Hamadaea flava: one gene and its partner. The main gene of each other region encodes a partner of the protein of the gene in region 2 in a complex. Links are inferred from orthologs where the notes say so. Each region holds a gene or a part of one and is shown on either strand. Other genes may lie near its edges.

Region 1 (14,574 bases), 1.8 Mb from region 2 along the record:
TTCGAAACCGAACTCGTTCATCAGCTGATCGCGGTTGCCGCCGTCGAGCAGCGCGTGCAACGACTCCGGGTCGGCGCCCGAGCAGAACCAGTCGCCCGCGCCGGTGACGACGATCGCGCGTACCGCCGGATCTGCGTCGGCGGCCAGCAACGCCGCGTAGTAGGTGCGGAACATGTCCAGCGTCATCGCGTTCCGCCGATCGGGCCGGTCGAACCAGATCGTGCGTACGCCGGCGTGGGTGGCGGCCCGCAGACCGCTTCCGGCCGGTTCGGCCGCCGGCAGGGATATGGTCATCGGCGCATCCTTACGACATTTGACATTTGATACTCTTACGTCCGTGGCAGAGCGGAGCAAGGGTCAGGACGTTTCATATCCGCAGCTGTCCGAGACGGTGGCGAGCCTGCTGCGCGACCGGATCATGTCCGGCCAGCTGCGCCCCGGCGAGCGGATCCGGCTCGAAGAGGTGGCCCAGGAGACCGGGCTCAGCATCACCCCGGTACGCGAGGCGCTGCTGATGCTGCGCGCGGAGGACATGGTCGAGCTGCAGCCGCGTCGCGGCCACGTGGTCGCACCACTGTCCCGGCAGGACATCCTGGACGTGTTCGCTCTGCAGGGCGACATCGCCGGCGAACTCGCCTCCCGGGTCGCCGCCACGATCACCCAGGACCAGCTCGACGACCTGCGGCAGCAGCACGAGCGGTTGCGCCGCGCCGCTCAGGCCCGGCAGATCAGCCGGGTCGAGCAGCTCGAGTTCGAGTTCCACCGCAGCATCAACCGGCTGGCCGACGCGCGCAAGCTGTCCTGGCTGCTGCGCACGGTGACGCGCTACACGCCGTCGCGGTTCTACGCGGCCAACCCGGAATGGCGGGCCGCCATGATCGCCGACCACGAGGCGCTGCTGATCGCACTCGAGGCCCACGACCCGGCGGCCGTCAAGCCGATCATGGCCCGCCACTTCACCGACGGCGCCGAGCGATTGGTCAAGCATCTCGACGGGCTGGGTGTGTGGAGCGACCGTGCCGCCACCTGAACATCGCCAGTGACGTACGCATCGCCGACGCCGCGGGTTGCAGCGTCATCAGGTCGATCGGCGGCCGGAACCGCTGCCAGGTCACCGACATGGGCCGGCTGAACTCCCGCAGGCCGTCGGCGCCATGAACCCGTCCGAAGCCGGAGTCGCCCACCCCGCCGAAGGGCAGCGACGGCACACCGGCGTACCCGAGCACTGAATTGACCGACACCGCGCCCGCCCGAAGCTGCGCCGCGAGAGCCAGCCCACGACGGCGATGGCGGGTGAAGATCGCACCGGACAGACCGTAGGCGGTCGCGTTGGTCCGGCGCAGCGCCTCCTCGGCGTCGACCACCGGATTGACCACCAGGACCGGGCCGAAGGTCTCGTCGGTGACCGCCGCGCTGTCCTCAGGGACGTCGGTCAGCACCACCGGCTCCACGAACGGCGGCCGCACCGAGGCGGCATCGCCGACCAGCGCCCGCGCACCGCGGTCGATCGCGTCGGTGATGTGGCGCAGCACGATGCCGGGTTGCGTGGGCGTGGTCATCGGCCCGTAGGGCGCTTCCGGTTCGGCACCGGGCCGGACCTTCCGCGCGAGTTCCGCCAGCCTGGCCACGAACGGCTCGTACACGGCCTGCTCGACGTAGACGCGCTCGACTCCGGCGCAGGTCTGCCCGGCGTTGCCCAGACCGCCGAACACCGCGGCTTGGGCGGCGGCGTCGAGATCGGCGTCGGCCGTGACGATGAGCGCGTCCTTGCCGCCGCCCTCGATGACGACCGGGGTCAACCGCTCGGCGCAGGCGGCCATCACGGCACGCCCGGTCGCCGCCGATCCGGTGAACGCGATCTTGTCGACCGCCGCGCGGCACAGCGCCGCCCCGGTCGCGCCGTCGCCGGTGACGACCTGCAGAACCGGCTGGTCCGGCAGCAGCTCGCTCCAGCACTGCGCCAGCCACACCCCGACACCGGGGGTGAACTCGCTGGGCTTGAAGACCACCGCGTTGCCGGCGGCCAGCGCGTGCGAGACGGCTCCCATCGGCGTGTAGACCGGATAGTTCCACGGCCCGATCACGCCGACGACGCCGAACGGCACGTAGGTCACCGAACTGGCCTGATTGAAGGCGAGCATGCCGGAGGACACCGACCGCCGCTTCAACACCCGCCGGGCGTTGCGCGCCGCCCAGTCCAGGTGCTCGACCGCCAGCATCACCTCAAGCTGCGCCCCCGCGAGCGACTTGCCGGTCTCCGCGCGGATCAGCTCGGCCAGCTCGTCGATCCGACTCGCGATCAGCGACTTGTACGCCGACAGGTGCCGCCGCCGCTCGCGCGCCCGAAGGCCGGCCCACCAGCCGGCCGCGTCGCGTGCCCGCTCGACGGCCGCGTGCACCGCGGCTTCGTCGGCGATGTCGTAGTCGGCGCGGGACTCACCGGTTATCGGGTCCACGACGTGGAGCCGACGAGGGTGCTCAACGAGGGACGTCATCGGCGGCCTCCTGACATTTGATATTCGATAGTCTAGCCTTGCTGTCAACCCCTGAGCGACGCTGGAGGTACAGCTGTGGAATGGACCGACGAGCGACGGTCACTCGTCGCGGCGGTGCAGGATTTCTGCCGCCGCGAGGCCGGAACCCGTGAGCAGCGGCAGAAACTGACCAATGGCGGCCGGGAGAACCACAGCCCAGAGCTGTACCGCAAGATGGCCGACCTCGGCTGGCTCGGCCTGTCCCTGCCGGAGGAGTTCGACGGCGGCGGCGCGGGCATGGTGGAGCTGTGCCTGTTCCTGGAGGAGACCGCCCGGGCGATGGCCCCGATCGGCGGTTTCACCACGTCGATCATCGTCGCCGCGACCTATGAGCGATTCGGGTCGCTGGAGCAGAAGAAGCTCATCCTGGGCGGCGTGGCCCAGGGCGCGATCGAGGCGGTGGCGATGTCCGAGCCGGAAGCCGGCTCCGATGTGGCCAACCTGAGCTGCCGCGCCGAGCGCCACGGCGACGGATTCATCGTCAACGGCCAGAAGACGTGGTGCTCCAACGCCCATCTCGCCGAGCACATCCTGCTCGTCGCGCGTACGTCGGGGCGGGCCGGCGACCACAACGGGCTGACCATGTTCCTCGTCCCCGCCACCACACCCGGACTGACCGTCTCCGGCATCGACACCATGGGCGGCCGGGAGGTCAACGACCTCTACTTCGCCGACTGCGTACTGCCGGCCGACGCCGTGGTCGGCCAGCTCGATCAGGGCTGGCGGCAGCTGATGGCCGGGCTCAACATGGAACGGCTGATCCTGGCCAGCGTCATGCTGGGCACCGCCCAGCGCGCGTTCGACGACGTCGTGGCGTACGTCAAGAACCGGCGCCAGTTCCGCAAGCCGATCGGCTCGTTCCAGGTGATCCGGCACCGCCTGGCCGACCTGGCCACCGAGATCGAATGCGCCCGCCTCCTGGTCTACGACACGGCGGCGCAGGTCGACCGGGCCCCGGACACCGTGCTGCCCCGGGAGAGTTCGATGGCCAAGCTCAAGGCCACCGAGACCGCCCGCCGCGTCACGCTGGACGCGATGCAGATGATGGGCGGCTACGGCTACGCCACCGAGTACGACATGGAACGCCTGGTCCGGGCCTCGGTGGTGTCCACCGTCTACGGCGGCACCAGCGAGATCCAGCGCGAGATCATCGCGAAGACCTACGGGCTGTCCGACCAGTTGCAGTAATCCACGATCAGCTCCTGGCCGGCGAGTGTTCGACACACTCGCCGGCCATTCCTGAATGGAGACAGAGCATGGAACTGTCCGTCAAACAGCGCGCCGCCCTGGCGAGCATCTGCGACACGTTCGCCCCCGGCGACGGAGCCGGCCTGCCCTCGGCCAGCGAGATCGGCGCGGTCGACATCATGGCCGCGCTGGTCCTGCACAATCCGCGTACCGCTGAGGTGAAGCAGTTCTGCCAGCTGCTGAACGTCTGGGACTCCCCCGCCACCCAACTGCTCCTCGGCGGCGGCGCGCGACGGTTCTCCCAGCAGACCCAGCAGCGCCGCGAGCGGATGCTGCTCGCCCTGGCCGAGTCGGGCATGACCCGCAAACGCGCCATCTTCCAGGCCCTCAAGGGCGCCGCCACCCTGTCCTACTACATGGCACCCGGAGCTACCGGTCACTCGCCGCTATGGGACGCCATCGGTTATCCCGGCCCGCTCGGCACCCGGGCCGACGCCGCCGAGCCCCCGCTGACTCCCCTTCGCCCGGCCGGGGCGACCACTCTGGACTGTGACGTCGTCATCGTCGGGTCGGGCGCCGGCGGCGGCACGGCCGCGGCCGTCCTCGCCGGCCATGGGCTGAACGTGATCGTGGTGGAGAAGGGCGAGTACTACGACGACAAGGACTTCGACGGCGGCGAACTGTCCGGGCTCTCCCGCCTGTACGCACCCGGCCCCGCCGCCACCGCCGAGGGTCAGCTGAGCCTGCTTCAGGGGCAGTGCCTCGGCGGTGGAACCGTCGTCAACTACACCACCTCGTTCCGCACCCCGCCCCGCGTACGCGAAGAGTGGGCGGCGTTGGGCGTACCGCAGTTCGCCACCGACGAATACGACCGCAGCCTCGACGCGGTGTGGTCAAGGCTCGGCGTCAACCGCGACCACGGCCAGATCTCCTCCCGCGACGTACTGATGGAACGCGGACTGGCCAAGCTCGGCTGGCACGTCGACGAGATGCCGCGCAACGTCGACGGCTGCGACAACGGTGTCGAATGTGGCCGGTGTGGGCTCGGCTGCCGCCTCGGGGCCAAGCAGTCCACCGCCAAGACCTGGCTGGTCGACGCCCAGCAGTCCGGCGCGCGGCTCGTCGTCGGCGTCGACGTACGCACCGTCACCCTCCAAGCCGGCCGGGCCACCGGCATCGTCGGGCGTACCGCCGACGGGCATCCGGTGATCATCCACGCCCGTGCCGTGGTGGCCGCGGCCGGCAGTGTGCAGACGCCGGCCCTGCTCCGCCGGTCGGGGCTGACCAACCCGAACATCGGCCGCCACCTGCATCTGCACCCCGCGACCGGCGTGTGGGGCGTATTCGACGAGGAAGTCCGGCCGTGGGAGGGTGGCATCCAGACCCGGTACTCCACCGAGCATGCCGACCTCGACGGCCACGGGTACGGCGTCATCTACGAGACCGCCGCCACCAACCCGGCCACCGCCGTGTCGTTCATGAGCTGGACCGGCGCGCAGGCCCATCTGGACCAGATGCGGTCGCTGCCGAACCTCAGCGGGGTCGGCATCATCACCCGCGACCGCGACAGCGGACAGGTCAAGGTCGGCAGCGACGGCGAACCGGTGGTGCACTATCGCCTGTCCGCGTACGACGCGGCGCACATGCGGGCCGGGATCGAGGGCGGCGCCCGCATCGTCGAGGCGGCCGGCGCCCGCCGGCTCTTCTCCGGCCACCAGCGCGGCACCATCTGGGAACGCGGCACGAGCTCCATCGACGACTTCATCCGGCAGACCGACTCCTTGGGCACCGCCCCCGGCCAGATCGCCATGGCCGCCCTGCACATCATGGGCGCGGCCCGGATGGGCGGCAGCCCGGCGACCTCGGCCGCCGGGCCTGACGGCGCCACCTGGGAGGTCCCGAACCTGGTCCTCGCCGACGCGTCCACTTTCCCGGCGTCGTTGGGCGTCAACCCGATGATCTCCGTGGAGGCCATCGCGTACATGAACGCCCAACGACTCGCCGCCGGGCTCTGACGCGTTACTCGAACAGCTCGCCCCGGTCGGCCTTCTCGACCAGCAGCCGGGGCGGGCTGAACCGGTCGCCGTAGCGCTCCGCGAGCACCCGCGCGCGGGCGACGAAGCCGGGCAGCCCGCCTTCGTACTGGTTGATGTACTGCAGCACGCCGCCGGTCCAGGCCGGGTAGCCGATGCCCAGGATCGAGCCGACGTTGGCGTCGACCACCGAGTCCAGCACGCCTTCCTCGAGGCATCTCACCGACTCGACCGCCTCGATGAACAGCATCCGTTCCTTGAGGTCCTCGAAGGGGGTGTCGAGGTTCGTCCCGCCGAAGTTCTCCCGCAGTCCCGGCCACAGCCCGGCCCGCTTGCCCTCGCGATAGTCGTAGAACCCGGCGCCGCCCGAACGTCCGGGCCGGCCGAAGTCGTCGATCATCCGGTCGATGACCGCGTCGGCGGCATGCGGCTGCCAGGTGCCACCGGCGGCGACCGTCGCCGCCGCCGTCTCCTGCCGGATCTTGCGCGGCAGGGTCAGCGTCAGCTCGTCCATCAACGCGAGTACCGGCGCCGGGTAGCCGGCCTGGCTACTGGCCTGCTCGATGCTGGCCGCCGGAATCCCCTCGGCGAGCATCGCCACGCCCTCGTTGGTGAACGTGCCGATGACCCGGCTGGTGAAGAAGCCGCGGCTGTCGTTGACGACGATCGGCGTCTTGCGCAGCCGATGCACGACGCCCAGCGCCCGCTGCAGCGTGGCCTCGCTGGTCCGCTCGCCGCGGATCACCTCGACCAGTGGCATCTTGTCCACCGGCGAGAAGAAGTGCAGCCCGACGAACTCGTCCGGCTTGCTGACGCCTTCGGCGAGCAGGGTGATCGGCAGGGTCGACGTGTTGGACGCGATCAACGCCTCCGGTGCGACCTGCTCGATCTCGGCGTACACCTTGTGCTTGAGGGCGGGATCCTCGAAGACCGCCTCGATGACGAGGTCGACGCCGGCCAGGTCCGCGAGGTCGTCCGTCGCGTGGATCCGGTCCAGCAGCGCGTCCTTATCGTCCGGTGTGGACAAACCCCGGGCGACCGCCTTGTCGAGCAGACCCACCGAGTACGCCTTGCCGCGCAGCGCCCCCTCGACGGTCACGTCCTTGAGCACGACCTGCATACCCGCACGGGCGCACACGTACGCGATCGCGGCACCCATCATGCCCGCCCCGATGACCGCCACCCGCTGGATCGGCGGATGACCCTCGCCGCGGTCGCGCGACCCGGCCGTCTGCACGTCGAAGAAGAGCGCCTTGATCATGTTCTTCGAGATCTGGCCGGTGGCCAGTTCTGTGAAGTACCGGCCCTCGATGGTGAACGCGGTGTCCAGGTCGACCTGCGCACCCTCGACGGCGGCGGCCAGGATGTTGCGCGGCGCCGGATAGGGCGCGCCCTTGAGCTGCTGCCGCAGGATGGCGGCCATCGCCGGCAGTTGCGTGGCGAGCGCCGGAGTGGACGGAGTTCCGCCGGGCATCTTGTAACCCTTGCGGTCGTACGGCTGCGTCGCGTCGGGGTTCGCCGCGATGAACGCTCGGGCTGCGGCCATCATCGCTGCCTCGTCGGCGGCGAGTTCGTCGACCAGCCCGTTCGCCAGGGCGTCCTGCGGCCGGCGCCGCTGTCCGCGTACCAGCCAGTTGAGCAGTGCGTCAGCCACCCCCAGGAGCCGCACAGTACGCACGACGCCGCCGCAGCCGGGCAGTAGACCGAGGGTGACCTCGGGAAAGCCGATCTCGATCGCCGGGTTGTCGAGCACGACGCGGTGGTGGCAGCCCAGCGCGAGTTCCAGCCCGCCGCCGAGGGCCGACCCGTTGACGGCGGCCACGACCGGACGCCCGAGCGTCTCCAGCCGACGCACCGCGTCCTTGAGCATACGGGTGTTGGCAGTGGAGGACTCGGCGTCGGCCGGCGTCAGCCGCATCAGGGAGTCCAGGTCGCCGCCGGCGAAGAAGGTCTTCTTGGCGGAGGTGAGGATCACGCCGGTGATCTGGTCGCGCTCGGCTTCGAGCCGGTCCACCGTCGCCACGAGGCTCGCCCCGAACTCGTCGTTCATCACGTTCGCCGAACGCCCGGGGTGGTCGAGGGTGAGCAGCACGATGCCGTCGTCGCCGCGCTCCCACCGGATTGTGTTGACCATTCGTGACTCCTCAGATTCGTTCGATGACGGTCGCGATGCCCATGCCGCCACCGACGCAGAGCGTGGCGAGCCCGTAGCGACCACCGCGGCGCTCCAGCTCGTCGAGAAGCGTGCCGAGGATCATGCCGCCGGTGGCTCCCAGCGGGTGTCCCATCGCGATGGCTCCACCGTTGACGTTGACGATGTCCATGCTCAGGCCCATGTCGGCGACGAACCGCAGGACCACGGCCGCGAACGCCTCGTTCATCTCGACGAGGTCCAGATCCGCCACGGTGAGGCCGGCCTTGGCCAGCGCCTTGCGGGTGGCCGGGGCCGGACCGGCGAGCATGATCGTCGGATCCGCGCCGCTGAGCGCGGTCGCGACGATGCGCGCCCGCGGCGTCAGGCCGGCGGCCTTCCCGGCCGCCTCGCTGCCCACGACCACCAGCGACGCGCCGTCGACGATGCCGGACGAGTTGCCCGCCGTGTGGACGTGGTTGATGGCCTCGACCCAGTGGTACTTCTGCAACGCCACAGCGTCGAAGCCCGCCTTCTCGCCGAGACCGGCGAAGGACGGGCGAAGCGCGGCGAGACCCGCGGCAGTCGAGTCCGCCCGGATGTGCTCGTCACGATCGAGCACGGTCAGCCCGTTGCGGTCCCGCACCGGCACCACCGAACGGGCGAAGTAGCCGTTGGCCCACGCCTTCGCCGCGCGGGCCTGCGACTGCAACGCGTATCCGTCCACGACGTCGCGGTCGTAACCGTCGAGGGTCGCGATGAGGTCCGCGCCGATGCCCTGCGGCACGAAGCCGGTGTCGAAGTTGGTCTCCGGGTCCTGCGCCCAGGCTCCACCGTCGGAGCCCATCGCGACCCGGGACATCGACTCGACGCCGCCGGCGAGCACGAGATCCTCCCAGCCCGACCGCACCTTCTGCGCGGCGACGTTCACCGCCTCCAGGCCCGACGCGCAGAACCGGTTGAGCTGCACTCCGGCCACCGTGTCGGGCAGACCCGCGACGAGGGCGGCGGTCTTGGCGATGTCGGATCCCTGATCGCCCAGCGGGGACACCACCCCGAGCACGATGTCGTCGATCACCTGTGGGTCCAGGCTCGGCAGCCGCCGCAGGGTCTCCTCGATCAGACCCACGACAAGCGAAACCGGCTTAACCCCATGCAGCGATCCGTTCGGCTTTCCCCGGCCGCGTGGTGTGCGCAGCGCATCGTAGATGAACGCCTCGGTCGTCATGGCCAAGCTCCTTGCTGCTCACCCGAATGCGAATTCAGCCTAACTTTCGTTGAGCCCGCCGCCGGTTGTCAAGCGATCCCGGTGCCCGAAGCCCGCTGGCCGCCCTCGACCCTGCCGATCAATAGCGGGCGAGAAGTCGGCTGGCTGTCGCGACCTTTCCGCGAGGTGGCGCTAACGTATACGGGTGCGACCAGCAGCCAGCGGCGAAGCCCCCGTAGCGACCAAGCGGCCGAAGGACCGCAAGGACCGCATCGCGCTGGCCGGCGCCGAGCTGTTCTGCGAGCGGGGATACCACCGCGTCTCCGTCGACGAGATCGCCGCCGTCGTCGGCATCAGCGGCCCCGCCGTCTACCGGCACTTCCCCAACAAGTACGCCATCCTCGTCCACGCCACCCGGGAGGTCGTCGGCGCGCTGCTCACCGCGACCGCCGACCCGCACGCGACCACCGCCGAGGGCGTCCTGAACGAGCAGCTCGCCGCGCTGGCCGGCGTCGCCGTCGGCAAGCGGCGCGTGGCCGGGCTCTACCAATGGGAACGCCGCTACCTCACCTCGGAGCATCGGCGCGAGTTCGCCGCCATCCTGGCGACCCTGGTCGGCCGCCTCGCCGGACCCCTGCGCGAACTACGGCCCGAGCTGACCGCCGGGCAGGCCGACCTCCTGGTCAACGCCGCGCTCAGCGCGTTCGGCAGCGTATCCACCCACCGCGCCACGGCGACCGGCACCGAACAACTGCTCACCCGGATCGCCTGGACGCTCCTACGGGCGGACGCGCCCCAGTCGCCGCCGTCGGAGCAGACCACGCCACCCACCACACCGGTACGCCCGTCGTCGCGCCGTGAACTGCTGCTGACCGAAGCGATCCGGCTGTTCCACCGCCACGGCTATCACGCCGTCGCGGTCGAGGACATCGGCCGCGCCGCCGGGATGCAGGCCTCCAGCGTGTACCGATACTTCCCCAGCAAGGCCGACCTGCTCGCCGCCGCCTACTACCGGGCCACCGACCGCCTCGGCGGCGCCACGACCGCCGCGATCGCCGAGGCCAGTGATCCCGTCGACGCCCTGCACCGAGTCGTGCACGCGTACGCCGCCTTCGCCTTCGCGCAGAGCGATCTCGTCGCGGTCTACCTGGCGGAGAACAACAACCTGCCCGACGAGGACCGCCACCAACTCCGGGGAGCACAGCGCTCGAACGTCGAGGAATGGGTGCAACTCGTCGTCGCCGTACGCCCGGAGCTGCCGGTCGCCGACGCGCGCGTACTCGTGCACGCCGTGCTCAACGTCATCACCGACATCGGCCGGCTCGGCCGCTTCGACAGCGCCGCAGGCTACGACGAGCAGACAGCCCGCCTCGCCCTCACGGTGCTGCAGGCCTGAACCAGCCGACCCCGGCCGGGACTTCGAGGGCGTACCGGGTGCTGTGATTGACTAGCAGGCATGGTCTTGTGTCCGCCCACGTCGGCTCGAGGGATGCTGTGACCACCGGGCCGACGGCGGCCACCCGACCGCGCAACCGCAAGCAGGTCATCGTCGACGCGGCCGGTCAGGTGTTCAGCGAACGCGGGTATCACGCGGCGTCCATGGAGGAGATCGCCGCCGTCGTGGGGATCAGCGCGGCCGCGCTGTACCGGCACTTCCCCAACAAGTACGCCCTGTTCGCCGAGTGCGCCAACATCATGGTGGACAAGCTCGTCGCGGCGGTCGACGACTGGGGCCCTGCGGCGGAACTGCGGGACGTGCTCGTCGCCCTCACTCGGGTGACCGTCTCGCACCGTGCGTCGGGCGGCCTCTACCGGTGGGAGGCCCGCTACCTCGAACGCGAGGACCGACGCCGCCTGCGGACGAAGTTCGGGCACGTCGTGGGCCGAGTGACCGAACTGGTCCGGCGCGAGTACCCGTTGCCCGACGAACGTCTGCGAGCCGTGGCGGCCCTCGGCGTGATCGGGTCCATCACGATGCACCACACCTCGATCGCCCAGCGGCGTACCGAGGAACTGTTGCTGGCCTCCGCGACCCAGGTCGTCGCGACCGATCCGACGGCGGTCGCCGGCACCGCGCGGCAGGTCGAACTGCCCGCCCAGCCTGTGCCGCGTACGCGGCGTGCCGAGATCCTCGCGGCGGCCATCCCGTTGTTCGCCCGGGACGGGTTCGCCAACGTCACCAACGCGCAGATCGCTCAGGCGGTGGGGCTCGCACCGTCGGCGATCTACCGGCAATACCCCGGCAAGGTCGACATCCTGGTCGCCGCCTGCCTGCAAGCGGCGGCACTGCTCGAACAGGCCGTGGAACGCAGCCTCCATCAGGCAACCGATCCCCGGCAGGCCGTCGTCGCGCTGGCGGCGGCGTACGTGGCTTATTGCTTCGAGCACAACGCGCTCAACAGCGTCGCCGAAGCCGAGGTCGCCGGCCTGCCGGCGGATCTCCAGCGGCCGGTGATCCTCGCCCAGCGCGAACACATCGCCGTCTGGGAGCACCAGCTGCGGACGGTACGCCCGGAGCTGGACTCCCGGCAGGCTCGGCTGCTGGTCCACGCCGGCTTCGGCGTGGTGGTGGAGGCCGGGCGTGCACTGCGCTGGCAGGACGCGCCCGGCCATCGGGACGCGGTCACCGCTCTGGTGACCGGTGCCCTGACGCTCTGAACGGTCAGACTCCTGAACCGGCATCGGCTCAGGCGCCGGGCCGGTTCCCCGTCGGAATGGTGATCGGGGTGTAGCTCGTCGACGTGCCGTTGTTGAGGAACAGCATCGCCAGGCCGCGGATGAACTGGTCGAAGAGGGAAAACCCTTCGGGCATGATCGGCGACAGCCCTTCACGGAACAGCACGTACGCCGGCCAGCCGACCTCGATCACGCCCCGCGAGATGAAATCGCGCGGCAGCTTCAGCCAGTTGCCGATCTTGTCGCTGAGCACGTAGCGCGAGAACTCCCGCTGGAATCCTTTGGTCACGCCCAGGTCGACCGACGAGGTCAGGTTCAGCAGGATGTTGGCCAGGTCGATGCCTTCCGGCGTCGCGCCGAGCAGCGGCGTCAGCACGTACTGCGACTGCTCGTCCGCGGCGGCCCAGGTCGCCGGGATGAACTCGTCCCGCACGCCCAGCAGGTGCAGCGCGACCTGCCACATGTGCAGGTACGCCGCCTCCTCCGCCGCCGACATCTTCAGCCCGAAGCTGCGCCACTCCAGCAGCTTGCGGTGCACGTAGGTGCCCAGGCTGTGGAAGGTGATCAGGATGTCGCCGTTGCTGATCGGGATGGGGTTGTCCGTGACAGCCCGCCACTGCGCCGACTGCGGCAGCAGGTGCCGCACCGCGGCGTGGGTCAGGCGGGTCTTGGTGGAGGTGACCACGAAGTGGCCGGTGGGCTTGAAGGCGTCGACTGCGCTGAGGTCGTAGCCGTAGGTGAAGGTCTTGGCCGCCCGCATCTTCATGCCGGCGCCGCCCTCGGACCAGTAGACGTTGCGGGCCTCGCGCGGGATCACCGTGCTCATGATGCCGCTGCCCAGGCCGTACAGCAGGAACAGGTACATGCTCATGCGCTTGTTGAACTGGGCGGCGAGGTCCAGCTTGGCCTGGTCCGCCCACGACGGCAGCTTGTTGTAGGTCGTGAGGTAGCTGGTGAGCTGGGCGGGCAGGCCGCTGGGCAACGGGTCGCCGTTCTTGACCCACGACTGGAACGCGGTGTTGACTCCCGGGATCTGATTGCTGTCCAGCAGCGAGGCGAGCAGCGGGTCGGTGGCGTCGTCCCAGACGTCCCACGGGTCGGTGACCGTGTCGGTCCCGGCGATCGAGTCGGCGGACGACCACGCCCATGCCTTCGGAGCTTCCGTCGCAGCTACCAGACCCAGCGCGGCACCGAGGGTCAGGATGCTTCTTCTGCTGAGATTTTGCATTCGCGCACCTACCTACCGGTCGGCCGGACGTTGCCTTGAGCACCGGCTTGTGGCAACGATACGAGCAGGTTTCAAGTCATCCGGTCATGTGATTTTCTATTAACATAGAGGAGGGTGACTCGACCGGCAAGAGGGCATGTTCGAGGTGATTGCCATCCATCGACTTCGAGCTGAGACCGCCGCGGGCGGAACCGTCCTCAGCCGAAGGTCAGCACGGGTTTGACCGCCGTGCCGTCGCGCATCCCGGCCACGGCGGCGGCGATGTCCTCGAAGGCGAACGTCGTGACGAGGCGATCCACGGGGAACAGGCCGCGCTGGTAGAGACCGACCAGCTCGGGGATGAAGCGCGCCGGGTCCACATCCCCCTCGATCACCCCGTGTACCCGGACGCCCTTGGTGAGCAGGCTCATCACGTCGAACTCGACCTTGGCACCGATGCCGAGCAGGGCGAGTTCACCCCTCGGCCGCAGGGCGGCGACGGCCTGCCGGAGCACGTCCGACCGGCTGGTGGTGTCCACGACGTACTGCGCGCCGCCACGGGTCAGATCGAGCACAGTGGAGACGAAGTCGCCGTCCGCTGTTGGATCCAGGACGGCCGTGGCGCCCAACTCGGTGGCCAGCGCGCGGCGCGATGCGACCGGCTCGACGACGATGACTGGATCGCAGCCCACCACGACGGCGGCCAGGAGCGTACTGAGCCCCACCCCGCCGGCCCCGATCACCATCAGCGAGCTGCCCGGCTCGGGACGCAGCCGGTTGACCACCGTCCCGGCGCCCGTCTGCACGCCACAGCCCAACGGCGCGGCCACGGCAGGCGGCAACTCGGCGGGCACCCGGACCGTGTTGCGCGCGTGGGTGATCGCATACGTCGCGAAGCTCGACTGGCCGAAGAACGCGCCGAACACGGGCGCGCCGTCGCGCGACAGCGGAGTGCTGCCGTCGGCCCGGCCCCCGGCGGTGTTCAAGATCCGCTGAGAGTGGCAGTAGGCCGGGTGGCCGGCCACGCACTGCTCACACCGGCCACAGCTGTCGAAGGTCAGGCAGACGTGGTCACCCACCGCGAGACCCGCCACCTGCTCGCCGACCGCCTCGACCACACCGGCCCCCTCATGCCCGAAGACCATCGGGGTACGCCGTTGCGGCCAGCCGGCCTGCATACCGAGGTCGGTGTGGCACACACCCGCGGCGGTCATCCGGACCAGGACCTCGTCGGGCCGGGGCGCTTCCAGGTCCACCGCCTGAACGACGAAGGGCCCGCCCGGATTCTCCGTGATGGCAGCTCGGATCTGCATGATCGACTCCTCCGCACGGCCGGGCTCAGGCGACCCGCTCGAGCACGAAGTAGAAGAACGGGCCGTCGTCGGCGAAGTGCTTGCCGTTCATGATCCCCATGAGCGTACGCTCGTCGACCCGCTTGAAATGGTCGAAGACCGGCTGGCCGTCGTACACCATCGTCGCGGTCGACTCACCCCGGAACTCGACCGTCCACAAGCTGGCCTCGCCCTTGCCCAGCGCCTTGTTGGAGTACAACTCGCCGTCGTCGTCCCGGCAGATCAGCGGCTTGACGTCCTTGCGGC
Region 2 (14,417 bases):
AACCGGGACTCGGTGCGGGCGGGCGATCCGAACTCCAAGACGTCTTCCGACATCAGGTCATTCTGACGAAGAACGGCCCGCCGCGCTGTCCGCTCGGCGGGCCGTCCAAGGGTTCTGCGGGGATCAGTTGCCGAGCAGGCCGCCCAGCATCCCGCCGCCGCCGGCCTGCTGAACCGAGCCGTGTCCTGCCAAGCCCTGCGGCGGCTCCTCGGACGGCTGCACGACGACGAAGCCTTGACCGGTGAAGCTCATCGTGAACGCCTCACCGGTGGTCCGGCCGATCAGCGTGCCGAGACCGAGCTGGTCGGCGCGGTGGTAGCCGGTCTGCAGGCTCGCCGACCAGCAGATGGCGGCCTGCGGGTCGACGAAGGTGGGCGCGTCGACGGTGAGGACGACCGGCGTGCCCGCGGTGGTGATCGCGATCCGGCCCTTTCCGCTGAAGACGCAGTTGAACAGGCCCGCCGAGGAGAGCATGCCCATGCCCTGAACCATCTTGATGTCGTAGTTCAGGGTCGGCTCGAAGGCGAGCACGTTGGCGCCGTTGATGGACAGGGCGTCCCCCTGGTCCAGGTCGATCAGGTGGATGTCGGCGGCGCGGTCGGCGAGGAAGAGGTCGCCCCGGCCGGTGACCTTCATCAGCGGCACGCCCTCGCCGGTGATCGCCTTCTTGATCCACTTGCCGACGCCGCCCGAACCGAGCGCCTGGAACTGCATCTGGCCCTGGTACGCGACCATGGCGCCGGTGCGGGCCATGACCTCGCCGTTCAGCTCGACCTTCAGCATCTTCGAGTTCTGGAGCCGCAGTCCGGGTTCGGTGGACTCCTTCTCCAGGTTCTCCGCGGAAAACAGCGCACTGCGCATGAGGTGGCTCCTTGGCCGGGGGTGACAGGGGTGTGGACCCGCAGCCTACGACGGACCCGCAACACCTGAGGGCCCTGCCGGATCAGTCCCAGCCGAGCTGGTGGAGCCGTTCATCGGAGATGCCGAAATGGTGGGCCAGCTCGTGCACGACGGTGACGGCGACCTCTTCCACGACGTGCTCCTCGTCCTCGCACATGCGCAGGGTCGGGCCGCGGAAGATGAGGATCCGATCGGGCAGCACGCCCGCGTAGTCCCAGCCGCGGTCGGTCAGCGCATGGCCTTCATAGAGACCCAGCAGGTTGCCTTCGCCGGGCGGAGGTTCGTCCTGGACCAGGATCACCACGTTGTCGAGGTGCCGCAGCAACTCCTGCGGCACCTCGTCGAGCGCCTCGCCGACCAGCTCCTCGAAGCGTTCGCGGGACATCTCGACCGGCATCGCGTCACGCGCCGTCGGTACGCAGGCGGGCCAGCCAGGCGGCCGAGTCGGCGTAATCGGCGTCGGCCAGGCCACCGGGCGGCGGCACCGGACGGTCCACCGCGCCGGGCGGCACCGCACGCGGGTAGCTGCCGAGGAAGCGTACGGCGGCGCAGATCCGGCGCAGCCCTTGCAGTGCTTCCCCCACCCGGGCGTCGGCCACGTGACCGGTGCAGTCCAGGAAGAAGGCGTACCGACCGAGGGCCTCACCGGTGGGGCGCGACTCGATGCGGATGAGGTTCACGCCGCGGACCGCCAGCTCGGTGAGGACGGCGAGGAGCGCGCCGACCCGGTCGTGGGCGATGAAGACCGCGAGCGAGGTGATGTCGTCGCCGGTCGGCGCGGGCGGCGGGGCCGGGCGGGAGAGCAGCACGAATCGGGTCACCGCGTCGGGATGGTCGGCGATCTTGTCGGCGAGCAGGGCCAGCCGGAATCGGTCGACCGCGATCGGCGCACAGATCGCCGCGTCCACCGTGCCGGCCAGGGCGTCCTGCGCGGCCGCTCCGTTGGAGAGCACGTCGATGACGGTGGCGTCCGGCAGGTGCGCCCGCAGCCACGCCCGGCACTGCGCGCTCGCCTGCGGGTGAGCGGCCACCGAGGTCACCCGGTCCATCGTCGTCCCGGGGCGGGCGGCCAGCACGAACTCGACCGGGATCACCACCTCCCGGGTGATCACCAGGGGATCGCCGACGCCCAGTTCGTCCAGCGTCACCCCGACCTGGCCACCGACGGAGTTCTCCATCGGCACCAGCGCGGCGTCCGCCTCGCCTTGGCGGACCGCGTCCAGCGCCTCCGGGACGGACCGCGACGGCGTACGCGTGCCGCGCTCGGCCGCCGGGATGGTCAGCAGCGCCTGCTCGGTGAAGGTGCTCTCCGGGCCGAGATAGACGAATCGGGTCGGTGGTACGCCTGGCATGACCCCCACCTTACGGCGCGGACGGCTCAGCTACAGCGGGCAGCGGCCAGCAGCCCGGCCGGAGCCTGGGTGCGTACCGTGATCGTGCAGACGTCGGAGCCGGCGGTGACGATCTGCAGGGCGGCCGGCGCTGCCGTGGTGGCGGCGGCCTTGGTGACGACGACGAGCGCGTCCTTCCCGGGCGCCTGGACGATCGTGTACTGCCAGGTGCCGGAGCAGAGCGGGCCCATGGTCACCGAGATCGTCCCGGACTTCGGCAGCAGCTTCGTCTTCGCCCGCAGCGTGGCCACGACCTGATCGCCGCTCGGATTGCCGAGGCAGGCCACGTAGTAGCTCTCGGAGAACGTAGGCGCGGTGCTCGGCGTGGTCGTGGCCTGCGGCAGCGGCGGCCGGGTGGACTCCGCCAGCACCGACGGGCTGGGCACCGGAACGCCCTGCTCCCGCAGGTCGGGCGGTTTTCCGCAGCCTGCTGCGAGCAGGGTGGCGGCGGCCGTGGCGGCGACGACGAGCGGGCGGATCCGAGGCACCGGGGAAGTCCTCTCGGGGGCGGCTTACGGCCTGGAGGATCAGGCCGTATTGATCCTATGTCCCGCGCCCGTCAACGCGGCAAGGGCGGCGTTCAGGCGTACCGCCGGGACGAGGACGTAGTCCGTGTCGAAGGTGGAGAACGCGAAGATGTTCACCCGCGCCTGGGCCAGCGGCATGGCGATCGAGGCCAGTATCCCGGTCAGGGTCAGCGCCATCGGACCGTTCACCTCGAAGCAGCGCCAGCCGGTCTCCACGACCGCCCCGGCCGGTACGCGGTCAGCCCGGCAGATGACCGAGGTCTCCGTCGGGGTCCACGTCAACGAGACGACCCCGGAGTCGGCGGCGCCACCGGCCGCCGAGCGGGCGCGCGCGCCGGGCCGGGAGGCCGACGGCAGCAGCTCGACCGGGAAGGGCGCGCCGGCCGGGAGGCGGCAGACCGCGTACACGTCGGCGAGCAGGGTCAGATCGACCCCGACCGGTGCGCCAGGCGGCCTAGCCCCGGCGGGCTGCCCAGCGTCCAGCGTCTCCATGCCACGCAATGTACGTCGCCAAGGACGGGATGCGCTGCGACGATCACCACAAGTGCGATCGATCTCGCCCTGTGTACCCGCCAGGAAGGGCTCAGATTTCGCAGAAGAACGTCAGCGAGCCCACAGCGACGTCGTCGGCGTGCAGCGGCGTGGCGATCGCGTCCAGCGTCCGGGTCTCCGACTCCTCGCCTCGGGCGGCGGCGAGCGCGGCGTTGGTGCGTACGCGCATGAGCCCCCGGGCCAGTCGTCCGGAGGCGACCGCCAGCAGGGGCGGGATCAGCTCACGCTCGGGTTCGGGCAGTTCCGCCCCGTTCGCGGTGAAGTCGATCAGGTGCAGCGAGTCGGGCAGGCGCTCGCCGACCCAGGGATGCCGCAGGCCCAGCAGGTTGGCGCAGGAGGGCGTCGTCGCGACGATGGTCGCCGAGGCGTCGATGATGAGCGCGGGTTCGGCCGACTCCACGACCGCGGTCACCCAGCGGCTCAGCTCTTCGGGAACGGTGACCGGAGGACGCCAGTCGGGCGTGACGCTGGTCGACAGCGACAGTTCGACATGCGTCACACGTGTCTCCCTTCGCCGCGGCGGAATACCCGCACGGTACTCCGGTGTCGCGAGCTTGTCACTCGTCGTGTCTGCCGTTCGTGAACCACTGGTAGCCGTTGGCCGGCTCGTTGATCCAGGTCCAGGGGTTGCGGGCCACGTCGGACAGCTTCTGCGCGGTCAGCGCGGAGATGCGGTCGCCGCCGCCGAGCAACGCCCGGTGCAACTCGCGGTACGTCGTGATGACGCAGTCCTTGGGCAGACCGTAGACGGTGACGACGCCCCGGCCCATCAGCGCGAGGACCGCTACGACCGGGATCGTGTGCCCGACCGCCGCCGAGATGGCCTTGCTGGCGCGCTTGGCGTCCTTGCGCGCGGCCGGGATGTACGCCGGTCGCCGTCCCTTGATCTGGACGACGTCGCCGGCGACCAGGACGCGCTTCGCTCCGATGTCGACAACGGTGACCGAGAAGACGCCACCCGGGCCGAAAGCGAGGAAGCCGCCGTGGGTGTCGGCCGCCCGGCCCGGCGCCGAAGCCGTCTGCGCGCTGGTGGTCGCCACGGAATGCGGCCACTCCACGAACTGCCACGACGGGCCGAGCTGGTTGAGGTGGTTCGCCACACGAGTGCCGGCTGCCTCTTGCCGAATCCGGGCCTTCTCCTCACGCTGACGGCGTACCCGGTCGAGCGGGCCTTCCTTCAGCGCGTCCAGGGCTGGGATCTGCGGCGTGGAGAGAGGAATCGGGCGGACGGGGAATGTGGTCATCGTGGGCCTCCGGCGTTCCGCGGCACTCATTGAGTTGTATCCGTCACAATACGTGACTGATCCCGCCGTGCGACAGAGGTCCGTAGCGGAATGACATCTCATTCACGGATCGTGAATATAGCGACATCCCGATTTGTACGGAAAACGCCGGGCGACGGGAATCCGCCCCTACTCTGGCACACGTGGAAGGTGTGCGCTATGTGGACAGCGAGGTCGGCCGGCTACACACCGTGCTGCTCCACCGACCCGGTCCGGAGCTGGCTCGACTGACCCCTCGCAACAACGACACGCTGCTCTTCGACGGCATCCCGTGGGTCGGCCGCGCCCAGGAGGAACACGACGCCTTCGCCGCACGGCTGCGTGAACACGGCGTCGAAGTCCTCTACCTCACCGAGTTGCTGACCGACGTGCTCGCCATCGAGGAGGCTCGCGCCGAACTGGTCGACGCCGTCCTGGCCGACGTGCGGCTCGGCGACGCGCTGCGGCGGCGCGTACGCGACCATCTGGGCTACCTCGACCCGCCGAGTCTCGCCCGGGTGCTCACCGCCGGTCTGGCGCACGAGGAACTCAGGTCCGGGGGCGGACTGGTCTACCAGCTGATGGACCGGCTGGACTTCGTCGTGGATCCCCTGCCGAACCTGCTGTTCACGCGGGACTCCTCGGTGTGGATCCGGGATCGGGTCGCCGTCACCTCCTTGGCGATGAGCGCCCGGCGCCGGGAGACCAGCATCACGCACGCCGTCTACGAGCACCATCCGCGGTTCGCGGGGGTGGCGACGGCGTACGACCCGTGGCTGGAACCGTTGGAGGGCGGGGACGTCTTGCTCCTCGCGCCCGGGGTCATCGCTGTCGGCGTCGGCGAACGGACTGCGCCGGCGGGCGCGGAACGACTCGCCCGTGCGCTCTTCGCGCACCCCGATCCGTTGGCGCACACCGTGCTGGCCGTGCCGATCGCGCAGACGCGAGCCACCATGCACCTCGACACGGTGTGCACGATGGTCGACGTCGACACGGTTCTCATGTACCCGAACGTCGCCGACGACCTGGTCGCGTACACGCTGACGCCGGGCGCGGCCGAACCCGCGGTGAGCGGGCCTGAACCGTTCCTCGACGCGGCGGCCAAGGCGATGGGCCTGGACCGGCTGCGGATGATCCACACTGGACTGGACTCGGTGACCGCCGAACGGGAACAGTGGGACGACGGCAACAACACCCTGGCCATCGCGCCTCGGCTGTGCGTGGCGTACGAGCGCAACGTGGAGACGAACGCTCAGCTGGAACGGGCCGGCATCGAGGTGATCCGGATCCCCGGCTCGGAGCTGGGCTCCGGCCGGGGTGGTCCGAGATGCATGTCCTGCCCGATCTCCCGGGAACCATTGGGCGACTCCGCGCTGCGTTGATCAGTCTCGCGCGGAGTTGATCAGGGCCGCGCGGACGCGACACGCCGGTCGATCATGCCCGTTAGTTCATGATCGCGCGGAAAACCCGGGGGCGGCGGGTTAGCGCAGCGTGAGCTGGCGGCCGATCAGGCCCTGCTTGGCCTTGCGGGCCTCCGGCGTCAGCTCCTTGCCGAGCGCGGCCTCGAAACGCGTGGCGAACTGGGCCAGCGCGTCCTCCCACTCGGCCGCCTCGCTGTCGACCGGCAGGTCCCACACCGGGACGAGCCGACCGTGCGCGCGGAACATCCCGGCGAACCGGGTCTGCTCGCCCAGCGTCAGCTCGCCCGCCGCACCCAGGGTGGCCAGCGCGTCGAGCGCCTCGCTCTCGGCGTGCGGCAGAACCCAGCGGATGTGCGACTTCTCCCCCATCCGCGTCCAATAAGCCGCCTTGACGGCTGCCATCTTCGCGGTCGGCGCGATGGCCCCGTTGGCGGACTCCAACGACGCCGCGACCCCGGGGTCGTCGTCCTGGCCCTCGTCCAGCCAGAAGCCGAACGTCTCGTGCATGGTGAGGTCGAGCGGGCCGTCGGCGAGCAGGTCGCCGAGGCGCTCACCCTGGCCCGGCAGCGCCGGCACGGCGACCGACTGGCCGGGCGTGGTCTCCAGCGCGTTCAGCAGCGCCACCGCCAGGTCGCGGTTGACGTCGCCGGACTGCACATGCCGCTGGAGCCCGAGCAGGATGCGGCCGTCCGCCTTGACCATCGCCGGCCAGGCCATCGGCAGGATGGTGGCCAGGGTGATGTCGCGGTCGCCGTACTTCTCGGTCAGTTCGGCGTTCAGCTTCAGGGGCGCGGTCGCCGCCGGAACCAGCTCACGCAGGGCGATCCACTCCGTCTCGTCGGTCAGACCGGCGAACGGAACCGCCACGAAGACGTCGCGGACCTTGGCTTTCTTGGGCGCGGCGGACTTGGCCGCGACACGGGCTCGCTTGCTCACCCGCGAAGCCTAGCCGAGCTGACCGGCCGGGGCGGGTACGCCGCCCCCGGCCGGGCCGTCAGCGTTCGAGGATGGCGACGACGCCCTGCCCACCAGCGGCGCAGATGGAGATCAGACCCCGTCCGCTGCCCCTGGTGGCCAGCAGCTTTGCCAAGGTCGCCACGATGCGGCCGCCGGTCGCCGCGAACGGATGCCCCGCCGCCAGCGAGCCGCCGCGTACGTTGAGCTTCGTCCGGTCGATCGGGCCGAGCGCCTTCTCCAGACCCAGCTTCTCGCGGCAGAACTCCTCCGACTCCCAGGCGGCCAGCGTGGCCAGCACCTGCGAGGCGAACGCCTCGTGGATCTCGTAGAAGTCGAAGTCCTGCAACGTCAGCCCGTTGCGGGCCAGCAGCTCGGGTACGGCGTACACGGGCGCGGTGAGCAGCCCCTCCGGGTCCGGATTGCGCGGCGTGAAGTCCACGGCGGCGGTCTGCGCGTCGACGAAGTACGCCTGCACGGGCAGATGGTGGTCGGCAGCCCACTCGTCCGTGCCCAGCAACACCAAGGCCGCACCATCGGTCAGCGGCGTCGAGTTGCCCGCCGTCATCGTCGGGCCGGGTCGCTCGATCCGGCGACGATCGGAGTCCGGGAGGTCGGCCTGGTCCGACCCCAGCAGCATCGTCGGGTTGTCGCCGCGTGCGCCGAACACCGGCTTCAACCTGGCCAGTTTGTCGAGCGTGCTGTCGCCCCGCAGGTTCTGATCCCGCGACAGCCCCAGATACGGCGTGAGCAGATCGTCGAGGAACCCCTCGTCGTACGCCGCGGCGAGGTTGCGGTGCGAATCCAGGGCCAGCTCGTCCTGCGCCTCCCGGGTGATCCCCCACTTCAGCGTGGTGAGCGCCGCGTGCTCGCCCATCGACATCCCCGTACGCGGTTCGGCGTTGCGCGGGATCTCGGGCTGGAACGGCTGCAACGGCCGCAACTTCAGCGCGGCCTGCATCCGGCCGCCGAGCGTACGGGCCTGGCTCAGTTCGAGCAGCGCCTTGCGGAAGCTCTCGTTCAGGGCCAGCGGCGCGTCGCTCGTCGTGTCGACGCCGCCGCCGATGCCGGAGTCGATCTGGCCCAGCGCGACCTTGTTGGCCAGGTAGATCACGCTCTGCAGACCGGTTCCGCAAGCCTGCTGGAGGTCGACGGCCGGCGTACGCCCGTCGAGGGTCGAGCCCAGGACGACCTCTCGGGTGAGGTTGAAATCGCGGCTGTGCTTGAGGACCGCACCGGCGGCGACCTCGCCGATCCGCTCGCCGGCCAGCCCGAACCGGGCGACCAGCCCGTCCAGGGCCGCGCCGAGCATGTCGGAGTTCGACGCCTTCGCGTAGCGGCCGTTGGAGCGGGCGAACGGAATCCGATTCCCGCCCAGGACGCCGACCCGTCGTACGTTTCTCATGGCGTATAACTTACTCGCGAGTAGGTCTTGTGGGTACAGTCAACCTTATGTCGGACCGTTACGCGTCGTTCGCACGCAGCGCCGGTGGGAGTGTCCTGGTCAAGCGACTCGGCCTGCCCAACCCGCCCAATCTCCGCCGCTACGACGCGGATCATCCGCTCGCCGGCCCGGTGCGGATCGCGGGGGAGGGCAGGTTCGCCGCCGGCATCGAGGGCTGGTACCCGGGCGACGGCGAGAAGCTCGGCGGGCTCGTCCTCGACGCGACGACCCTCGCCACCGTCGAGGACCTGCGCGATCTCTACGACACCGTCCACCCGATCGCGCGCGGCCTCACTCCCGCCGGCCGCGTGATCGTGCTGGCCGGACTGCCTGCCGAGGCCGCGTCGGTCGAGGTCGCGGCGGTGCGCCAGGCCGTCGAGGGGTTCACCCGCAGCCTCGCCAAGGAGGTGGGTCGCGGCACAACCGTTCAACTTGTACGCACAGCGGAGGCCACCGAGCCGGAAACCCTGCGCTCCACGCTGGACTTCTTCCTGTCGGGTCGATCGGCCTACGTGGACGGTCAGGTGGTGACCCTGGGCGCTCCGGTGGGACCGCTGTCGCAGGACACCCTCGCGGACAAGATCGCACTGGTGACCGGGGCGGCCCGGGGGATCGGGGCGGACATCGCCCGGGTGCTCGCGCGCAACGGAGCCCACGTGGTCTGCCTGGACGTTCCCGCCGCCGGGGACTCCCTCGCCGCTGTGGCCAACTCGCTCGGCGGTACGGCGTACCAGTCGGATCTGGCGGTGGAGAACGCGGCCGCGCGCCTCGTCGACCATCTGAAGGACCGCCATGGCCGAGTGGACGTGGTCGTGCACAACGCGGGCATCACGCGGGACAAGACGCTGGCCAACATGCGCCCGGACCAATGGGACCAGGTCTTGGCGGTGAACCTGGCCGCACCGGTACGCGTGACCGACGCGCTGGTCGAGGCCGGCCTGATCCCGGCCGGCGGGCGGATCATCGGCGTGTCGTCGGTCGTGGGCCTCTCGGGCAATCGCGGCCAGACGAACTACGCGACCTCGAAAGCGGGCGTGGCCGGCTGGGTCCGGGCGCTCGCGCCGGTACTGGCCGACCGCGGCATCACGGTCAACGCGGTCGCGCCCGGCTTCATCGAGACGGCCATGACCGCCCACCTGCCCCTCGTGGTACGCGAAGGCGGCCGCCGGATGAACTCGCTGGCGCAGGCCGGGCTGCCGATCGACGTCGCCGAGACCATCGGCTACTTCGCCGAACCCGGCTCGGCCGGCGTGACCGGCAACGTGCTGCGGGTCTGCGGCCAGCAGATGCTGGGGGCGTGATTCATGCTGCTGCGCGCGGCTGCTTCGCTCCTTCCGCGACCCCGGCCGGCGGTGCTCCCGTCCACTGTGGTGGAGTTCGCCGCCGCCTCGTCGGTCCCCTCGGTGGCCGCCTACAACGCGGTGTGCGGGTACGCGCTGCGTGACGAACTGCCGCCGACGTACCCGCACATCATGGCGTTCGGGCCGACCATGCGGCTCATGTCCGGCGGAGACTTCCCGTTCCCGGTCGTCGGGCTGGTGCACATCGCCAACTCGCACATCGTGCACGGGCCGCTGCCGTTGGGCGCGTCGCTCGAATTCACGGTGGTGGCGCGGGATCTGCGGGCTCATCGGCGGGGGCGGCAGTTCGACGTGGTCACCACGGCATCCCTGAATGGGGGTGTGGTCTGGGAGGAGACGTCTACCTATTTGCGTCGCGGGGCGCCGTCGGATCTTCCGGCAACGCCGGAAGAGCACTTGGAAGGGCCGCCTTCGGCGGTCCTGCGGTTCGCCGCTGACGCGGGACGGCGCTACGCCGCCGTTTCCGGCGACCACAACCCCATTCACACTTCGCTTCTGGGCGCTCGCGCCTTCGGCTTCGCTCGGCCCATCGCTCATGGTATGTACACGCTCGCTCGTGTCCTCGCCGCTACTCGGCCTTCCGCCTCCGCTGTTACGGCTCGCTTTCGCTCGCCCATCTTCTTGCGCAGCTCTGCCGAGCTTCGCTCCAGCTCGGCGGCCGCCGAGCTTCGCTCGGCTCGTTCGGGCGACAGGTCGCACCTTTTCGTCGAGTTTTCTTGATCAGCGGAAGTCTCGCGGTGCCATGACCCCTCGATACTTCCGTTGATCAACGGGGTTCGTCCACAGGGGGTGTCCAACAACGGTGAGCCTCGATGAAATGCTGGTGTGGACGCATTGGCGAAGCTGCTTCATCGGCAGGAGCAGTTGGCTACCTATGGCCAACTCCGTGACGTCGGATTCACCCAGGAGGCCATCCGCTGGCGGGTCCGGCGGGGGACCTGGCAGCGCGTACTGCCTAGGGTGGTGGCGACCTTCTCCGGCACGCTGACTCGACGGCAGCAGTTCATCGCCGCCGGGCTGTACGCCGGTGAGCGGGCGCAACTCGCCGGGCTGAGCGCGCTGGAGATCCACGGCTTCCGGTACGCACCCCGGGAGTCCGTCGTCCATGTGCTCCTGCCGGAACGTCGTCGGCTGGCTCGCGTCCCCCGAGTGCAGGTTCATCGCACTGATCGCCTCGACCCGACCTACCGGCCGTATGCGGGGTGCGTACGCGTCTGCTCGCCGGCCCGCGCCGTCGTCGACGCGATGCGAACCGGATACGACTCCCGGACCGCCCGTGCCGTCGTGGCCGAGGCGGTTCAGAACGAGATCACCACTGTGCGAGCGCTCCGGGAGGAACTGGAGTCGGCGCGCCGCAATGGGACGGCCGTGCTCAGGGCGGTGCTGGACGAGGTGGCCGACGGAGTGCGCTCGGCACCCGAAGCCGAACTCCGGGCATTGACCCAGCACAGCCTGCTGCTGCCCGCGATCCGCTGGAACCCGCAACTGGCGGGCCCGACGGGCGATCGGCTGCCGACCCCTGACGGCTATCTGGAGGAGGCAGGCATCGCACTGGAGGTCGACTCTCGCGAGTTCCACCTCAACGCACAGGGCTGGGAAGCGGCGCTGCGGCATCACAATCTGCTCGCCGCGGCGGGGATCCTGGTGCTGCACTTCACGCCGAGGCAAATCAGGGAATCGCCGCAGTCCGTGCTCGCGGAGATCGAGCGCGCCTATGTGGAGCGTCTTCGGGCCGGCGTCCGGCCCGGAATTCGATTCGTTTCATGATCAGCGGAGTTTTCGTGGGGTCATGGCCCCGCGAAAACTCCGCTGATCAAGGGGTGTTACGTCCAGGCGAGCAGGGCTGCCTCGGGGTCGGCGAGGAACGCGCCGATGTCGGCGAGGAAGCGGGAACCCAGCTCCCCGTCGATGATGCGGTGGTCGAAGGAGAGGCCGAGCGTCGTCACCTGACGCAGCTTGACCTTCCCCTTGTACGCCCACGGCTGCTCGCGTACGGCACCGAAGGCGAGGATCGCCGCTTCGCCGGGGGGCAGGATGGGCGTACCGGTGTCGACGCCGAAGACGCCGACGTTGGTGATGGTGAACGTGCCCCCAGTCATCGCGGCGGGCGGCGTCTTGCCCGACTTCGCCACGGTCACCAGGTCGGTCATCGCGTCCGCCAGCTCGCGCAGCGAGAGCGCCTGGGCGTCGGCGATGTTGGGCACGATCAGCCCGCGATCGGTCGCGGCGGCGATGCCGAGGTTCACGTAGTTCTTCACCACGATCTCCTGGGCGGCCTCGTCCCACGTCGAGTTGACCATCGGGTGCCGCTGGACTGCGAGCAGCACCGCCTTGGCCACCATGAGCAGGGGCGAGATGCGTACGTCGCGCCAGTCGCGCTGGGCCCGCAACCGGTCCAGCGCTTTCATCGACCGGGTCATGTCGACGGTCAGGAACTCCGTGACATGCGGTGCGGTGAAGGCCGACGCCACCATGTTGGCCGCCGTCAGCTTGCGTACGCCCTTGACCGGGATCCGCTGCTCGCGTTCGCCGGTGACGACGACGCGCGCTGGAGCCGAGACCGGGGCCGACCGGGCCGCTTCGATATCGGAGCGGGTGATCGAACCCTGCGGACCGGTGCCCGTGATCGTCGTCAGGTCGACGCCGAGGTCACGGGCGAGCTTGCGGACCGGCGGCTTGGCCAGCACCGAAGCGCCCCCGTTGACCGGAGCCGGCGCCGGAGCAACCGGACGCGGAGCAACCGGAGCCGGAGCCGGGGCCGCCGGAGCAGCGGCAACCGGAGCAGCAGCGGGTGCCGCCGGAGAAGAAGCACCGATCCGGGGACGCCGCTTCGCCTCCGTCGTGCGCGGCCCGTATCCGACCAGCACCGCCGTACGCCCACCGGGCGCGGGTCCGCCGATGAGCCCGGCACCTGCCTCGGCAGCCTTCTCCGCGCCCGCCGCGGCCTGCGACGACATGTCGTCGGCCGGAGCTGAGGAGGGGGTCGCCGGGGCCTTCGAGGAACCGGACGGGTCGGTGTCGATCGCGATGATGGGCGCGCCGACCTCGACGACAGTCCCTTCCGGATGGTGGATCTCGACGACCTTGCCGGCCCACTTCGCGGGGATCTCGACGGCCGCCTTCGCCGTCTCGACCTCCACGATCGGCTGGTTCAGCTCGATCACGTCACCGACGCTGACGAGCCACTTCAGGATCTCGCCCTCGGTCAGACCCTCACCGAGGTCAGGCAGGTTGAATTCCTTGACGGTCACGCCGATCACCAGCCGAACGAACGGTCGACGGCGTCCAGGACGCGATCCAGGTCCGGCAGGTACTCCTCCTCCAGGCGCGAGGCCGGGTAGGGGGTGTTGTATCCGGTCACCCGCAGAACGGGCGACTCCAAGGAGTAGAAGCACTCCTCGGTCACCCGGGCGGCGATCTCCGAGCCCATCCCCAGGTTCCCCGCCGCCTCGTGCACGACGACCAGTCGCCCCGTTCGGCGTACCGAATCGAAGACCGGAGTCAGGTCCATCGGCGAGAGCGAGCGGAGGTCGATGACCTCGAGCGACCGGCCGTCCTCCTGGGCGGCGGTGGCCGCGTCGAGCGCGGTCTTGACCATCGGGCCGTACGCGAGGACGGTGGCGTCGGTGCCGGGCCGGACCACGCGGCTGTTGTGCAGCGGGGTGACGGCGTCGAGACCGAGCGCGGTGTCGACGGCGCCCTTCTCCCAGTAGCGGCGCTTGGGCTCCAGGAAGATGATCGGGTCCTCGGACGCGATCGCCTGCTGGATCATGAAGTACGCGTCCTCCGGGTTGGCGCACGCGACGACCTTGAGCCCGGCCGTGTGCGAGAAGTACGCCTCCGGCGACTCGCTGTGGTGCTCGACCGCGCCGATGCCGCCGCCGAACGGGATGCGGATGACCATCGGCAGGTTGACGTGGCCCCGCGAGCGGTAGCGGAACTTCGCCACCTGCGACACGATCTGGTCGTACGCCGGGTAGACGAACCCGTCGAACTGGATCTCGCAGACCGGCCGGTAGCCGCGCAGGGCCAGGCCGATCGCGGTGCCGATGATGCCGGACTCGGCGAGCGGGGTGTCGATGACCCGCTCCTCGCCGAAGTCCTTCTGCAGGCCGTCGGTGATGCGGAAGACGCCGCCGAGCTTGCCGATGTCCTCGCCCATGAGGATGACCTTGTCGTCGCGCTCCATGGCGCGGCGCAGGCCGGTGTTGAGCGCCTTGCCCAGGGTCAGGGTCTCGACCGCCATCAGTGCGCACTCCCCTCGAAGGACGCGGCGTACGCCTCGAACTGCTTGCGCTCGGCCTCGACCAGCGGCGAGCCCTCGACGTAGACGTGCTCGAAGATCTGGGCCGGGTCGGGGTCGGGCATGGTCAGCACCCGTTCCCGCAACTGGACGGCCTCCGCCTTGGCGTCGGCGTCGACGGAATCGAAGAACGCGTCGTCGGCGATCTTCTCCTTGGTGAGCAGCGCCCGGACCCGGGCGATCGGGTCCTTCGCCTGCCAAGCCTCCACTTCGGAGGAGACCCGGTAGCGCGTCGGGTCGTCGGAGGTGGTGTGCGCGCCCATCCGGTAGGTGTAAGCCTCGATCAGCGTCGGGCCCTGGCC

The links.
Region 1: the proteins of HDA40_RS22405 (region 2) and HDA40_RS13690 are in contact, whole or in part, in a solved structure (PDB 8BNU), measured with the Escherichia coli proteins. The link is inferred for Hamadaea flava from one-to-one orthologs.

Annotation. Positions count from the first base shown.
Region 1 is NZ_JAMZDZ010000001.1:2,926,953-2,941,526, forward strand. What follows is about bases 5,316-8,298. They hold HDA40_RS13690 (3-hydroxyacyl-CoA dehydrogenase NAD-binding domain-containing protein), read right to left. Parts: upstream 7,890-8,298; coding sequence 5,742-7,889; downstream 5,316-5,741. Other genes in these bases: HDA40_RS13685 (GMC family oxidoreductase N-terminal domain-containing protein), read left to right, coding at 5,316-5,737; HDA40_RS13695 (acetyl-CoA C-acetyltransferase), read right to left, coding at 7,900-8,298. Also shown: HDA40_RS13665 (enoyl-CoA hydratase-related protein), read right to left, coding at 1-294; HDA40_RS13670 (GntR family transcriptional regulator), read left to right, coding at 338-1,030; HDA40_RS13675 (aldehyde dehydrogenase family protein), read right to left, coding at 981-2,495; HDA40_RS13680 (acyl-CoA dehydrogenase family protein), read left to right, coding at 2,571-3,722; more of HDA40_RS13685, read left to right, coding at 3,791-5,315; more of HDA40_RS13695, read right to left, coding at 8,299-9,114; HDA40_RS13700 (TetR/AcrR family transcriptional regulator), read left to right, coding at 9,299-10,489; HDA40_RS13705 (TetR/AcrR family transcriptional regulator), read left to right, coding at 10,588-11,751; HDA40_RS13710 (oxygenase MpaB family protein), read right to left, coding at 11,780-12,997; HDA40_RS13715 (NAD(P)-dependent alcohol dehydrogenase), read right to left, coding at 13,195-14,289; HDA40_RS13720 (DUF4334 domain-containing protein), read right to left, coding at 14,315-14,574. UniProt on the Escherichia coli protein: Catalyzes the formation of a hydroxyacyl-CoA by addition of water on enoyl-CoA. Also exhibits 3-hydroxyacyl-CoA epimerase and 3-hydroxyacyl-CoA dehydrogenase activities.
Region 2 is NZ_JAMZDZ010000001.1:4,728,816-4,743,232, reverse strand. The notes cover bases 6,231-9,056. They hold HDA40_RS22405 (acetyl-CoA C-acyltransferase), read right to left. Parts: upstream 8,413-9,056; coding sequence 7,048-8,412; downstream 6,231-7,047. Other genes in these bases: HDA40_RS22400 (3-oxoacyl-ACP reductase), read left to right, coding at 8,460-9,056; HDA40_RS22410 (DUF5926 family protein), read right to left, coding at 6,231-6,989. Also shown: HDA40_RS22455 (hypothetical protein), read right to left, coding at 1-53; HDA40_RS22450 (AIM24 family protein), read right to left, coding at 124-861; HDA40_RS22445 (metallopeptidase family protein), read right to left, coding at 944-1,297; pheA (prephenate dehydratase), read right to left, coding at 1,302-2,252; HDA40_RS22435 (hypothetical protein), read right to left, coding at 2,279-2,779; HDA40_RS22430 (ACT domain-containing protein), read right to left, coding at 2,819-3,310; HDA40_RS22425 (hypothetical protein), read right to left, coding at 3,402-3,869; HDA40_RS22420 (hypothetical protein), read right to left, coding at 3,928-4,614; HDA40_RS22415 (arginine deiminase), read left to right, coding at 4,806-6,014; more of HDA40_RS22410, read right to left, coding at 6,114-6,230; more of HDA40_RS22400, read left to right, coding at 9,057-9,752; HDA40_RS22395 (MaoC family dehydratase), read left to right, coding at 9,822-10,532; HDA40_RS22390 (hypothetical protein), read left to right, coding at 10,638-11,579; HDA40_RS22385 (dihydrolipoamide acetyltransferase family protein), read right to left, coding at 11,636-13,063; HDA40_RS22380 (alpha-ketoacid dehydrogenase subunit beta), read right to left, coding at 13,069-14,058; pdhA (pyruvate dehydrogenase (acetyl-transferring) E1 component subunit alpha), read right to left, coding at 14,058-14,417.